Regions from separate parts of the Clostridium lapidicellarium genome, predicted to be linked through region 1. Evidence: riboswitches for the same ligand, from Rfam matches in the RefSeq annotation. Region 1 holds a riboswitch; each other region holds the start of a gene.
The links. A riboswitch is a leader RNA that binds a small molecule or an ion and turns the genes downstream of it on or off. The one in region 1 is predicted to bind thiamine pyrophosphate.

Region 1 (3,285 bases):
TTATAGGACCTCTGGCGGGATATATGACAGGATGGACCTACTGGTTTATGTGGATAGTAACATGTATGGCTGAAATCACAGCTGTAGGTGTATACGTTAAATTCTGGATTCCGACTATGCCGCAGTGGATTCCGGCACTGGCAGCACTCGTAGTAATGACATGTGTAAACCTGATTGCAGTAAAAGCTTATGGTGAATTTGAATTCTGGTTTGCACTTATCAAGGTAGTTACAATCATCGCAATGATAGTAATGGGCCTGCTTATGATTATATTTGGCATTGGCAATGCCGGAAAACCTGTTGGAATTTCAAATCTGTGGACACATGGGGGATTTTTCCCAAAAGGTATATGGGGACCGGTGGTTTCAGTAACAATGGTTATGTTTGCTTATCTCGGCACAGAGCTTATAGGTGTTACAGCAGGTGAGGCAAAAAACCCTGAGAAAACGATACCATCAGCTATCAACAAGGTTTTCTGGAGAATACTGATATTCTATGTAGGAGCACTCTTTGTAATAATGTGTCTTTATCCATGGAACAGTCTTGGCACAAGTGGAAGTCCCTTCGTTTTAGTCTTCAGCAAAATGGGCATATCTGCAGCAGCGGGTATTATAAATTTTGTAGTGCTAACTGCAGCTTTATCTTCCTGTAACAGCGGCATATTTAGTACTGGACGTATGCTGTACAATCTTTCTCTTCAAGGAACGGCACCAAAATCATTTAGCAAATTAGGCAAAACTCACGTTCCAACAACCAGCATCATAGTTTCAGCACTTTTTCTTCTAATCGGAGTTGTTCTTAATTTTCTATTTCCTGGAAAGGTATTCACTTATGTTACAAGTGTAGCGACAATTGGTGCAATTTGGGTTTGGGCTATAATATTAATAGTACAATTGAGGTTTAGAAAAAGGCTTACCCCAGATCAAGTAAAAAATTTGCATTTCCCAATGTTTGGATATCCTTATCTCAACTACATCGTATTGGCATTTTTAGGTTTTGTCGTAGTAATGCTGGCCTTCGGTAAAGATACTATGGTTGCCCTTATCGTAGGACCTATCTGGTTTGCAATTTTACTGGCCTGCTATTATATATTCGGATTAAATAAAAAGAATTTCAAATCTAAAGAATCAGAAGAATCGGATCAAGAAAAATAAAATTTAAAATCAAACTACAATATTTAGTTTGATTTACAAACTCCTATCGTTGTAGTAGAATAAAAATGAAAATAAAATAATTTGTAGGGGTGCTTTTTATTAAGCTGAGAAGAGCTGCTCTCTAACCCTTTGAACCTGATCCAGGTAAAGCTGGCGTAGGGAAGTAATTTCACATAATTTCGCGTTTATTAGGTGTATGCTTTTCTGCATACACCTTTTAAATTATCTGATTAGAGGTGTTCTTAATGAAAAATGTATTGACAATTGCAGGTTCTGACAGTTCAGGCGGGGCAGGAATACAGGCCGATTTGAAAACGATGAGTGCACTTGGCGTATATGGGATGAGTGTAATTACTGCCGTCACGGCTCAAAACACCATAGGTGTGCAGGATGTATTGGATGTAACACCCGAAATTGTAGAGGCACAAATAAGATCCATATTTGATGATATAAGGGTAGACGCGGTAAAAATAGGAATGGTTTCAAACAGTAAAACTATCTTTGTAATAAAAAAGCTTTTGAGAGAATATAAAGCTCAAAATATAGTACTTGATCCGGTAATGATATCAAAAAGCGGATATTCCCTCCTGAAACCCGAAGCCGAGTCAGCTATAAAAAATATGGTAGAGATTTCAGATGTGGTAACTCCAAACATACCGGAGGCAGAAGTTTTAAGCGGATTAAAAATTGAAAACGAAAATGATATGGAAAAAGCAGCTTTTAAAATAAAGGAACTAGGTGCGGGAAATGTTCTCGTAAAAGGAGGCCACAGGTGTAACGATGCCAATGACATACTGCTCTGCAGAAATAAAATATTAACTCTTAAAGGACATAGAGTAAATACAAAAAACACCCACGGAACAGGATGTACCCTGTCTTCTGCCATAGCTTCCTTCCTAGCTAAAGGTTATGACACTGAAAAAGCATTGAATCTATCTAAGCAGTATATAACCAGGGCAATAGAAAATTCATTTTCCATAGGCCACGGTGTTGGTCCTGTAGGACATTTTATAGAAGTTTATAAAAAAGCCGGTATAGATTTCCAATAGACTGTAATTCATAATTATTTTCAAAATTTAAGGGAGGTTAAAATTTGAGTAGTACAAATTTAGACAAAGTAACAAAAATATTATCAGAAGTTAGAAATAAAGTACCACTTGTTCACTGTATTACAAATTATGTCACTATAAACGACTGTGCAAACATTCTCTTGGCTTACGGAGCTTCCCCTGCCATGTGCGAAGCCTATGACGAGGTCTTTGATTTTGTCAAATTATCATCTGCACTGTATATAAATTTGGGAACTCTAAACAAAGAACAGGAACAGGCCATGATCTTGGCCAGCACTTCTGCAAAAATTCACAATGTGCCTGTAATACTGGATCCTGTGGCTTGTGCTGCCTCAGTTAAAAAAATTCAAGTCATAAATAGAATATCACAGGTTGGAAAAATTGACGTCATAAAGGGAAACATAGGAGAAATTAAATCCTTAGCCGGACAATCTGCCAATGTAAGAGGTGTGGATTCAATAGATTCCGGAGAAGGTGCCCTCGAGAGCTGCATAGCATTATCCAAAAAATGCAGCTGTGTAGTTGCCGCCACCGGTAAAAAGGATTTTATATCAGACGGCAGAAAAAGTGCCATAATTGAAAACGGGACAGAAATGTTTACCAAAATCACCGGATCCGGCTGTATGCTGGGTGCCCTCTGCGGGGCCGCCTGCGGAGCTTCTGAAGATAAATTTTCAGCTGTCGTAAGTGCCATACTCTCAATGAACATAGCCGGTGAAGAAGCTGTTAAGGCAGCCAATGCACCTGGAAGTTTCAGAGTCAAACTCATGGACTGCATATATCAGCTGAATGAAGAAAAATTAAAAGAAGGTGCTAAAATAACATGGAAATAAATTATAGCTTATACCTGGTTACAGACAGGAATCTTTTAAAAAATACCAATTTGCCCAAAGCTGTAGAAGAGGCAATTTTGGGCGGTGTCACTCTAATTCAATTGAGAGAAAAAAGTGCCTCTACAAGGGAATTTTACAAGCTAGCACTGGAAGTCAAAAAAGTTACCAGCCATTACAAAGTCCCCCTGATAATAAATGACAGGTTAGATATAGCCCAGGCCGTAGATG
Region 2 (3,285 bases), on a different contig from region 1:
ATGAGATTCTTGAGCATGAAATACAGACGGGAGCAAAAAGCCTTACAAATAGAGGTTGTGACATCGTATTTAATCATGTTGCATTTGCCTATAATGGCAGTGAAATTGTACTGAAGGATATATCATTCACTGCCAGACAGGGAGAAGTTACTGCACTGATTGGCCCCTCTGGAGATGGAAAAACCACTGTATCAAGATTGGCTCTACGATTCTGGGATATCAGCAGAGGGAAAATTACTGTGGGTGGTATGGACATTTCAAAAATCGATCCCGAGACTCTCATGTCTCTATATGCTGTTGTTTTTCAGGATGTTACCCTATTTAATAATTCCATCATGGAGAATATCCGCATTGGCCGAAAAGATGCTTCAGATGAAGAAGTTATAGAGGCTGCAAAGCTGGCCCATTGCAATGAGTTTGTAGAGAAACTGCCGCAGAGATGGAATACTCTAATTGGTGAGAATGGTTCTGAACTTTCCGGCGGCGAGCGACAGAGGATATCCATTGCCAGGGCGTTCTTGAAAGATGCACCTATTATACTGCTGGATGAAGCCACAGCTTCTCTGGATGTAGAAAATGAAACTATGATACAGGAATCCTTATCCAGGCTTATTAAAAACAAAACAGTACTTGTCATTGCACACAGAATGAGAGCGGTAGCAGGTGTTGACAAAATTATAGTATTGAAAGATGGCATTGTAGCTGAGCAGGGTGCACCAGGCGAGCTGGCCGGAAGAAATGGAATATACAGGCATATGACCGGGATACAGATGGAGGCTGCTTCATGGAAGTTATAATGGTATATAATTTTGTTTTTTTGTATTTTACCTGCTCATTTGATTTTTGTATGTCATCTATTTCTATAATTGGGTATATGGAAATGATAAAATCCGGAAAAATTTATTTTTATATCTAAAGAACTAAAAAGCTAAAAAGCTTTAATTGCTGTTTTGCCAGTGATTAAGGCTTTTTAATATCTTTAATATATGTAAAAAAAGCTATTCAAAGGTACAGGATATTGTATAAAATGATATAATCTACCTGTAGCACTTAAATGTGTAGTAAAAAATATTTGAACAATATGTAGACAAATAGTAATTGTAATAAATAAAGGGGTTAATAAATATGAATATAAGACTTGCAACCATTGAAGATCTACAAGCCATTACTGCTGTTGAGTCAATATGCTTCCCGGCAGCGGAAGCTGCTTCAGAAAGCGATTTTAAAAAGAGATTAATTGTGTATCCTAATCATTTTTGGCTTTTGGAGGATGATGGAAGACTAGTTGGCTTTGTAAATGGAATGGTGACAAATGAATCAAAATTATGCGATGAGATGTTTGAAGATGCCAGTTTACATGATGAAAATGGTCAGTGGCAGATGATTTTTGGTGTAAATACTATCCCTGAGTATCGCAGACAAGGTTGTGCAGAAAAAATAATCGATAAGATTATTGCCGATGCCAGGACGCAAGGACGTAAGGGGTTAGTGCTTACCTGCAAAGAAAAACTGCTGCACTACTATGCAAAATTTGGTTTTAAAAATGAAGGGATTTCAGAATCAACACATGGCGGAGCAGTTTGGTATGATATGCGTTTGACTTTTTAAGTTGATAAATTTCTAATTTAGTGCCATGTTTTGAGATAACAAAATGCCTATGAATATAATTATTCAAGAAAAAGGAATAGATTGAATTAACTCAGGGGCAAATTGGAGAATATCTGAAAAAGGTGTATTGAAAATAACTTGATTCTTTGATATAATACTTCTAACACAAAAAACAATATGAGCTTTAGGGGTGCTATTTTAGCTGAGATGGATAATCTAAACTCTTTGAACCTGTGAGGTAAACCTCGCGTAGGGAACAATGCTCAATAACCATATTTTCTGTTATGGCTATTGGACATTGTTTTTTGTTGTATTTTTTAGGAGGAAAAAAATATGCGTTCAAAAAGTAAGGTTTTATTCATTGTAGAAGTGGCACTATTTTCAGCACTAGCTTCAATATTAGATTTATTCTCGTTCAAAGCCTGGGGACAAGGTGGCAGTATTTCACTTCAAATGGTACCAATATTTATCATGTCTTTCCGTTGGGGATGGCGGGGTGGATTAAGTACTGGTTTAGTATTTGGTCTATTACAACTGATAACTGGGTATGTAATTAATCCTATTCAAGGACTGCTAGATTATCCTATAGCTTTTACATTAGTTGGACTATCAGCAATCACAGCTAAATCTGTCTATAAATCGGCTAAACAGAAAAATAAATTTAGAATGTTTTCATTCATAACTTTGGGATGTTTCGTTGGAAGTTTTGCTCGGCTCATTATTCATATTATCTCGGCTATGATTTATTTTGGTGCAGGAGCACCAAAAAATCAAGCAGTTTGGGTTTATGCAATAATTTACAATACTTCTTATGTTTTTCCTAGCTTTGTTTTTAGTGTAATCTTAATTTCTATACTAGTTCAAGCACGAGAAGAAATTATTTTTTATAGAGTATAATCAGTTATTTTCCCATCAAAAAGTGCTATTTATATGTTTTATTATCTGTAAGAATTCTCGATTTTAGGTGATGGCATTGCGTATCACTATGATTAAAACTACAAATATTTAAGAAAGAGATGTTTATGGGATTCATAAAAACAACTTTGTCATTGAAATGGCTAATGGAACATTGCCGGAAAACAAAATGAAATGGTATCTTATTGAAGATAGTCTTTTCCTTAAAGAATATGTTAAAGCGTGTTCTGTGGGCATATTTAAGGCAAAAAATATGAGTGATATGAACTTGACATGACTAACAAAAATATGAAAGGTCATTGGATTGGGGTTTTTAGTTCTGTTAATGATGGTACACAGGTTGAATTTACAGAAGAAGTATCAGTAAATAATCCTATAATGAATTTGTTTGCAGGTTTTATCTAAAAAGGCAGCAATTATGTTATATAGAAGATTTAAGAAAAGAATTAGGTGAATAAATTCAAATCTGAAATAGAGGGCATTAAGTAAGAGTTAATTCACTATATTAAATTTATATATATTAATTTATAAATTTAATATATATGGATGCTCTTTGAAAATTGAATAGTGTGGTGTCCTACGATATGAGTATTTTCAATGTTTAGTCGTATGTATTGGATTTCATTGATTTGTATGATATAATTTTTTTTGCTTAGTAAGTCAAATGATTATATAATGCAAAATATTAGCCTTATATAAAAATCTACTGAATGTCAAAAGTTTATAGTGATATAAGTGATATATGTGTTTAGAAAAGCTAAA
Region 3 (3,285 bases), on a different contig from region 1:
CACTAAAATAGTTGTCCCCTATCATTATTGTTTTGGAGGATGCCTTTAAATCTTCAAGAGCTTTTCTAAACATATATGGATAGGGTTTTCCTATAATTATAGGTTTCTTTTCCGACGCCGTCCAAACAGCCTTCACAATTGCCCCGGCTGCTGGAAGCAGACCCTTTTTACCTGGAAAATTTCTATCGATATTTGTCCCAATAAATTTTGCACCGTTATCAATCAATTGTACTGCCTTTTTAATATCCCCAAAACACAGTGAATCGTCCCACCCAACTACAACCGCCTCTGCGTTAATTATACTGTCAATTTCAATACCTGCCTGTTTGCATTCCCATTTTAAATTCTCATCTCCAAGGATAAATGCAGTTTTTATATTCTCCCTTTCTAGATACTGGGCCGTCACCTGGCCCGCAGTAATTATCTCTTCAATATGTGCCTCTATCCCAATTTTTTTCAGACGTTCTACCATTTTTTTCTGCGTCGTGCAGGGATTGTTTGTCAAAAATCTAATTGTCTTTCCCATTTCACGAAGGATCTTAAGGGATTCCACTGCTCCCGGAAGAGGACTACCCTCTATGTAAATGACCCCATCCAAATCAAATAAAAACACATCAAATTTATCAGCTATCACGGTAACTCCTCCTTCAAAATTTATTCTCATCCATTGAGTCTTATATCCATCATTAAATTTATTATAGCATAATCCCGCAGTATCATATTCATTCAAAAAAATTTACAATATGGCAATATTATTAACACGGTTTTGTAATATGCCAGCGAGAAACTATAAATAGTAAATAAATTTGATATAAATATAAAGGGAGGGAAAACCATCTAATGAAGAATATTTTAAAAAGGCTGCAGATCCTGCTGCTGGCATTATTTATGATATTGGGAAGTGTACCCGGTCCTGTAATTGCAAAAGAACAATTCAACAATGGTATTACAATCCATTCGATTCAGGACTACCAGCAGCGCGGTGCTGTAAATACCGCGAATCTTCCATCCAATACTGAAAAATCCGGTAATTGGGCAGGATATATATCTGTACCTATGTCTAAAGGCAGCAGCTATACAAGTATTTCCGGAAGTTGGACAGTACCTGGAATTTCAAGCAGCAGGCAAAGTGCTTCAGCTGCACAGTGGATAGGTCTTGGAGGGGTAAATTCTGAAGATCTTCTCCAGATTGGAACTATAGAGGAAATAAAAAATGGACAACCTACTGCAGAAGTTTTCTGGGAAAAGCTTCCGTATGCTGCTCAAAATATACTGAGCATTCCCATGGGATCAGTCATTAATGTAAGTATATCCAAAGTTTCAGATTCCACATGGAATTTAACATTTACTGCAGCTGAACCCGATGGTAAGGTAGAAACTAAGACCATATCCACAGAACTCGATTCTTCCTATGAACAGGGAATTGGTACATCGGCAGAATGGATAAGCGAAGATCCTTCTAACCAGTACAACCAGCTGCTTCCATTGGCAAATACCGATACGGTAAAATATCAATCGGCCAAAGTCAATGAAAACTCTTTGAAAAATTCCAGCAACAACGTCCATCCTGTTGCCATGATATCAGGCAGTGGAAACATCGCGATCTATCCTTCTGAAATTGGCACAGACGGCGAATCATTTACCACAACTACCAATTCAAGCTATAACAATAACGCTCAAAATTTCAGACGCAGATCTATTGATTTTCCAAGGCATATTTCTAGACACCCAGGTGGTTATCCTAATTTCAGACAACCATCGTCAGCAGTTGGCTATTAATATTCTGTGACATATATCTTGATTTCACATGTAATTTATGTTATATTAAAGTCAATAAAAGAAAATAAAATTGTTTGTGGAGGAACCAATATGGTTGAGAAGGTTGAACCTGACTCTTTGAACTTGATGTAGTTAACACTACCGTAAGGAATCAAATGCTTAATATGTATATTCAGGGAGTGTTTGCATGCAAACACTCCTTTTTTTAAAAAATCAAATATTATGTTATAGGGGAGCCTGTATCAATGGGCTGAGAATAAGATGTTATCTTTTACCCTCATAACCTGATTTGGATAATGCCAACGTAGGGATAATTTATGCCGTCTTAAAACATGTAAAGTTTTAATTACCCTACGAGAAGCATTTTGCTTCTCATTTTTTATATATTAAATTAAAAGGAGAATGATAAAAAATGAATTATACAACTCAAATGGATGCAGCTAAAAAAGGTATAGCCACCAAGGAAATACAAACTGTAGCCAAGAAAGAAAAGATGGATGTGAGTGATCTCATGTATCGCATGTCCAGGGGCAGAGTTGTCATCCCTGCCAACAAAAACCACAAAAAATTAAGTGCAGAAGGTGTGGGAAAAGGACTGAAGACGAAAATAAATGTCAACCTCGGCATTTCAAAAGACTGCTCCAATGTAAACCTGGAACTTGACAAAGTAAAAAAAGCAATAGACATGAAGGCCGAAGCCATCATGGATCTCAGCTGCTTTGGAAAGACAAGAGAATTCAGGAGTAAATTAATAGCCATGTCCCCTGCCATGATAGGTACTGTCCCGATTTATGATGCAGTTGGTTTTTATGACAAAGAATTGAAAGACATAACTGCTGAAGAACTCCTTAACGTAATAGAAACCCATGCAAAAGACGGCGTTGATTTTATGACTATCCATGCTGGAATAAACAGAGAAACTGCACAAGTATTCAAGAGAAATCCAAGACTTATGAATTTTGTATCGAGAGGGGGAAGTTTACTCTATGCCTGGATGAATTTGAACAACAGAGAGAACCCCTTTTATGAATACTTTGACAGAGTTCTTGACATATGTGAGAAATACGATGTGACCATAAGTTTGGGAGATGCATGCAGATCCGGATGTATAAAAGATTCTACGGATCCAAGCCAGGTAAAGGAGCTAATGACTTTAAGCGAACTTGCAAAAAGAGCCTGGAAAAGAAATGTACAGGTAATGATAGAAGGTCCGGGTCATATGGCATTAAACGAAATAGAAGCCAACATGGAGCTTGAAAAAAAGCTGTGTCATGATGCCCCCTTTTATGTACTCGGTCCAATAGTGACGGACATAGCTCCTGGATACGATCACATTACAAGTGCCATAGGTGGTGCCATTGCGGCGGCTCACGGGGCGGATTTCCTGTGTTATGTAACCCCTGCTGAACACTTGAGGCTTCCCGACCTTCAAGATATGAAAGACGGAATCATAGCTGCAAAAATAGCTGCACATGCCGCAGATATTGCAAATGGAATCAAAGGTGC

Region 2: it holds a riboswitch for thiamine pyrophosphate, as region 1 does, so the genes downstream of both, thiT (energy-coupled thiamine transporter ThiT) here and thiD (bifunctional hydroxymethylpyrimidine kinase/phosphomethylpyrimidine kinase) in region 1, are expected to answer to the same signal.
Region 3: it holds a riboswitch for thiamine pyrophosphate, as region 1 does, so the genes downstream of both, thiC (phosphomethylpyrimidine synthase ThiC) here and thiD (bifunctional hydroxymethylpyrimidine kinase/phosphomethylpyrimidine kinase) in region 1, are expected to answer to the same signal.

Annotation. Positions count from the first base shown of each region.
Region 1 covers NZ_JBGFFE010000010.1:65,681-68,965, forward strand. The annotation lists gene AB8S09_RS08600 (amino acid permease) at 1-1,154, shown strand, start outside; TPP riboswitch at 1,230-1,333, shown strand; gene thiD (bifunctional hydroxymethylpyrimidine kinase/phosphomethylpyrimidine kinase) at 1,400-2,203, shown strand; gene thiM (hydroxyethylthiazole kinase) at 2,248-3,057, shown strand; gene thiE (thiamine phosphate synthase) at 3,048-3,285, shown strand, end outside.
Region 2 covers NZ_JBGFFE010000018.1:11,794-15,078, forward strand. The annotation lists gene AB8S09_RS11420 (ABC transporter ATP-binding protein) at 1-797, shown strand, start outside; gene AB8S09_RS11425 (GNAT family N-acetyltransferase) at 1,126-1,608, shown strand; TPP riboswitch at 1,785-1,883, shown strand; gene thiT (energy-coupled thiamine transporter ThiT) at 1,942-2,505, shown strand; gene AB8S09_RS11435 (thiaminase II/PqqC family protein) at 2,663-2,800, shown strand.
Region 3 covers NZ_JBGFFE010000029.1:21,857-25,141, forward strand. The annotation lists gene AB8S09_RS14290 (HAD-IIA family hydrolase) at 1-634, opposite strand, end outside; gene AB8S09_RS14295 (G1 family glutamic endopeptidase) at 841-1,779, shown strand; TPP riboswitch at 1,848-1,947, shown strand; TPP riboswitch at 1,999-2,106, shown strand; gene thiC (phosphomethylpyrimidine synthase ThiC) at 2,192-3,285, shown strand, end outside.